Regions from separate parts of the Zoogloea oryzae genome, predicted to be linked through region 2. Evidence: predicted binding sites of a transcription regulator. Region 2 holds the regulator's gene; the other holds the start of a gene.
What was found. The regulator LexA, encoded in region 2, represses DNA repair genes until DNA is damaged. The targets are predictions, from matches to a motif close to ACTGTATNTANATACAGT.
Positions count from the first base shown of each region.

Region 1 (2,394 bases), on a different contig from region 2:
GGAAGACGCGACGAGCGCCGAAGATCTCATCAAGATCGCCGACACCCGGATGTTCCGCGCCAAGCGGCGCGGCGGGCAGCGCATCGAAGGGCGGGACGGCGCCTACCCCGGCGTCGCCCCCAGCCTCGCCACGCTGCCGGTCTGAATCAGGCCGGCTCGGCGCGCCGCACCCGGCGCTGACGCACGGCCTCGGCCAGCACCTCGAGCACCACCAGGCTGTCTTCCCAGCCGATGCACGCGTCGGTGATGCTCTTGCCGTACTCCAGCTCGACGCCCGGCTTCAGATCCTGACGACCTTCCTTCAGGTGGGATTCGACCATCACGCCCATGATGCGGTCGTTGCCGGCCGCCATCTGGCCGGCAACGTCACGCGCCACTTCCACCTGCAGCTTGTGCTGCTTGCGGCTGTTGGCGTGGGAGAAATCGATCATCAGCTTGCCCTGCACGCCGGCCGCGGAAAGCTCCTTGCAGGCCGCCTCGACACTGGCCGCATCAAAGTTGGGGCCGGCGCCGCCACGCAGGATCAGGTGGCAGTCTTCGTTGCCGGCGGTGGACACGATGGCCGAATGGCCGGCCTTGGTCACCGACAGGAAGTGATGCGGCGCCTGGGCGGCCTTGATCGCATCCACAGCGATGCGCACGTTGCCATCGGTGCCGTTCTTGAAACCCACCGGGCACGACAGGCCGGACGCCAGCTCGCGGTGCACCTGGCTTTCGGTGGTGCGGGCACCGATGGCGCCCCAGGCGATCAGGTCGGCGATGTACTGGGGCGTGATCATGTCGAGGAACTCGGTGGCGGCCGACAGCCCCAGCTCGTTGATCTCGGCCAGCAGCTGGCGCGCCAGACGCAGGCCTTCGTTGATCGCGAAGCTGCCATCCAGGTGCGGATCGTTGATCAGGCCCTTCCAGCCGACGGTGGTCCGCGGCTTCTCGAAGTACACCCGCATCACGATCAGCAGGTCGTCCTTCAGGCGCTCGGCCTCGACCTTCAGGCGGCGGGCGTATTCCATCGCCGCGGCGTAGTCGTGGATCGAGCACGGGCCAATCACCACCAGCAGGCGGTCGTCGGCACCAAACAGGATGCGGTGGATCGCCGTGCGCGCCTCGAAAGTGGTCGCCGCGGCCTTGGGCGATGCCGGAAACTCGCGCAGCACGTGGGCCGGCGGGGCGAGCTCCTTGATGGCCTTGATACGGACGTCGTCGATGTGGATTTTCGAGGAGGCGTGCATGGTGAATCCTGTCGGCTTTGCTTGAGGGAATCGGCAATTCTAGCCGATGCGCCCGGCCCGTAACACGACGCCCTTCCCGTCGGCATGACTTGCGGCGCATCTGTCACCGACGCGCAGGCTTGAACTGTATTTTTATATAGCTTAATCTTGGCAGGATGAAGCCCCCCAGCCTGCCCCGCGGCCGCGGCAGCCGCCTCAATCCGGGCGACCGCTTTGCCGACTGGCAGCGCGCCGCCTTCGACGACGACTGGGCCGACGACGCGGCGGATGAGCCCGATCGCGGCCCGGCCACCACGCTGCTGCTCGACAAGGCGAAGTCGGTGATCGTCCGCAACGCCTCCCCCGACGTGCCTTTCGCCCAGTCGATCAACCCCTACAAGGGTTGCGAGCACGGCTGCGCCTACTGCTTTGCGCGCCCGGGCCACGCCTACCTCGGCCTCTCGCCGGGGCTGGATTTCGAGACGAAGATCGCCTGGAAACCGGACGCGCCGGCTGTGCTGCGGCGGGAGCTCGCCGCCCCCGGCTACCGCTGCCAGCCCGTCGCGCTGGGCATCAACACCGACGGCTGGCAGCCTGTCGAGCGGCGCCTGGGCCTGACCCGCCAGCTGCTGGCGATCCTCGCCGAAACCCGCCACCCGGTGTCCATCGTCACCAAGTCGGCGCTGATCGAGCGGGACATCGACCTCCTCGCCGATCTCGCCCGGGACGGGCTGGTGCAGGTGATGTTTTCGGTCACCACCCTCGATCCGCGCCTCGCCCGCCAGCTCGAACCCCGCGCCGCCAGCCCGGCCCGGCGTCTGGCCGCCATGGCCCGGCTGCACGGCGCCGGCGTGCCGGTGGGCGTGCTCTTCGCGCCGCTGATCCCGGCGATCAACGATCATGAGATGGAAAAGGTGCTCGAAGCGGCACAGGCCGCCGGCGCCGAGACGGCCGGCTACGTGCTGCTGCGCCTGCCACGGGAGCTGCGGGAATTGTTCGAGGACTGGCTCGTCACCCATTACCCCGACCGGGCGGGCCATGTGCTGAGCCTGCTGCGCCAGCTTCGGGGTGGGGAACTCAACGACAGCCGCTTCGGCCACCGGATGCGCGGCGAGGGCGTGTTTGCCGATCTGTACAGCCAGCGCCTGCGGCGTTGCTGCGAGCGGCTCGGGCTCAATCGCAACCG
Region 1 is NZ_BSPX01000040.1:22,847-25,240, forward strand. Features, by position in the region: gene QQK25_RS13655 (diguanylate cyclase domain-containing protein) at 1-145, shown strand, start outside; gene aroG (3-deoxy-7-phosphoheptulonate synthase AroG) at 147-1,229, opposite strand; gene QQK25_RS13665 (PA0069 family radical SAM protein) at 1,385-2,394, shown strand, end outside.
Region 1: QQK25_RS13665 (PA0069 family radical SAM protein) is a predicted target of LexA. The motif match lies at 1,353-1,370, and genes of this name have one in related genera.

Region 2 (2,394 bases):
CCAGTTGTGGGCCGCGGCGCTTGAGTACGCGCACGTCCACCCCGCCATCCCGTGCCGTAAGCGCAAGACGCAGCACAGCCGGCGATGGCTGACCCGCCACTGTGGCAGGCCGTATCAGGATAAGTGTCGTGGCGCTTTCTTCCGCAGCCAGCTGAAGTCGGCGAAGGGCGCCGTTGTCAGCCTCGGCCAGCCACATCACGACGGCTTCGCAGCTATGGGAGTTGAGCGACTGGCGGGCCGCCCAGCGGGCATGGGCGGGGCTTTCGGCATCAACGAGGAGCAGCCGCTCGAGGGGAATGCCCGCGCCAGAGAGGGCCGGCGCATAAAGCTGGCCTGGCGGCGCAATGCAGACGGCCCAGCGCCTTTCGGGCACCCGCTGGAGCAGGGGCAGGATCAGGCCGAGCTCGCCGACACCTGTGTGGGGGACGAGGATTTCGGTGAGTGCGCCGACCGGCCAGCCCTTGCCGGGCAGTACGGCATCCAGGGTGGGATGGCCGGTGGCAATGCCTGGCGCTGCCGAGGCAACCTGATCGCCACGCCACACTAGATGCTGCAACGCGTCTGGGGAGCGAAGGACAGAAACAGCCGGAGGCGCCATGGCAATAAATGAACTAGGCTGTGAGTGAACGCTTCATGCCTTGCACGCCAGGTGCCGCAGCGCGGTTGCCTGCCGATTGCAGGGCAGGGCAACCGTTTGTGCTGACGAGGATCAGAGGCTGTCGTTGCGGATCAAACCGACCGCGAGGCCTTCGATTTCCAGCGGCTCGTTGCGGGTGTCGACAATGATGGGTTCAAAGTCGGGGTTTGCCGGCAGGAGTTCGACGATCGGCCCCTTGCGGGACAGGCGCTTCACGGTGACGTCGTCTTCCATGCGGGCCACGATGATCTGGCCGTCCCGGGCTTCGGTGGTGCGATGGACGGCGAGCAGGTCACCGTCGAGGATGCCTGCGTCGCGCATGCTCTGGCCGCGAACCTGAAGCAGGTAATCGGCTCGGGGCGAGAACATGTTGGGGTCAACATGGAAGCGGCGCTGGATGTGCTCGGCGGCAAGAATCGGGCTACCTGCAGCCACCCGCCCGACGAGGGGCAGGCCGAGGGATTCGACGAGACGGATGCCCCGGGCACGGCCTTCTTCCAGCGAGATGACCCCCTTGCTGGCGAGCGCGCGCAGATGGGTTTCGGCAGCGTTGGGGGATTTGAAGCCAAACGCAGTACAGATTTCCGCCCGCGTGGGCGGGCGACCTTCATGCTCGACGGTATCGCGGATGAGTTGAAGGATTTCTTGCTGACGGGCGGTGAGTTGTTCGGACACGGCATACTCCTGAAGTCTTATGTAATTATATACAGGGTTTTGCGCATGACAAGCTGTAGATGGGCTTTCCGGGGGGCTCTGCTCGTGATAAACATCAAAATCTGAAGACAAAGCGCTTGAGGCTGGGGCGCCAATGGACTATTCATTCAAGGGTGCCCGTCGCGCGCCAAAAGCCTGACGAGGCATCATAAGCAAAGACAAGAAGAACAGAGAACAGCACGTGTCCGAATCGCCTAATCAGCAGGGCTCCGCTTGCCGGGCCCTCAGCCCCCAGAGGAGATTTTCATGCTTGTCAGCCCTCAACACGCTTCGGGTAGAGTTCTCAAGGCGGCTCGGTTAGAATCCCCCGCCGAAGCGGTAGCCCCGACCGAAGGTCAGTCCGCACCGCTCTTTTCCCTGCCCGATGCCGACATGGAAATGTTCGATCTGGCGTCGGTGCTGGGCACCCACCACGTTGTGCTGTATTTCTACCCCCGTGACAACACGCCCGGCTGTACCCGTCAGGCGATCGATTTCAGTGATCACGATGCCGATTTCGCGAAGGAAAAATGTATCGTGATCGGCATCAGCCCCGATGACTGCCTCACCCACGCTGATTTTCGCGACCAGCACGGCCTGTCGGTCGAGCTTTTGTCCGACGAAGATGGCGACGTGTGCAGGCTTTACGGTGTGTGGCAGTCGGCGGTGGTGGATGGCGTCATGAAACGCAGCGTGCGTCGTTCGACCTTCATCATTTCCAGTGATGGCGTGCTCCGCCATGTGCTGCACGATGTGAATCCCCGTGGCCACGCGGCCGAAGTCTTTCAGCTGGTAAAGCAACTCAACTCAAGGAATGTAAATGGAAATCGCCAAGAACACGGTCGTCACGCTTGATTACTCGGTCAAGGACCCGGATGGCAACATGATCGACGACGGTCACCACCCGCTGGTGTACCTCCATGGCGGTTACGACGGCATCTTCGCCGTGATCGAAGAAGCGCTCCACGGCAAGCAGGTTGGCGAGAAGCTGACGATCAAGCTGGCGCCGGAAGATGCCTTTGGCGAGTTTGACGAAGAACTGGTGCTGGTGGAGGACGCCTCCC
Region 2 is NZ_BSPX01000005.1:2,552-4,945, reverse strand. Features, by position in the region: gene imuA (translesion DNA synthesis-associated protein ImuA) at 1-598, opposite strand, end outside; gene lexA (transcriptional repressor LexA) at 710-1,312, opposite strand; gene QQK25_RS03140 (peroxiredoxin) at 1,598-2,185, shown strand; gene QQK25_RS03135 (FKBP-type peptidyl-prolyl cis-trans isomerase) at 2,151-2,394, shown strand, end outside.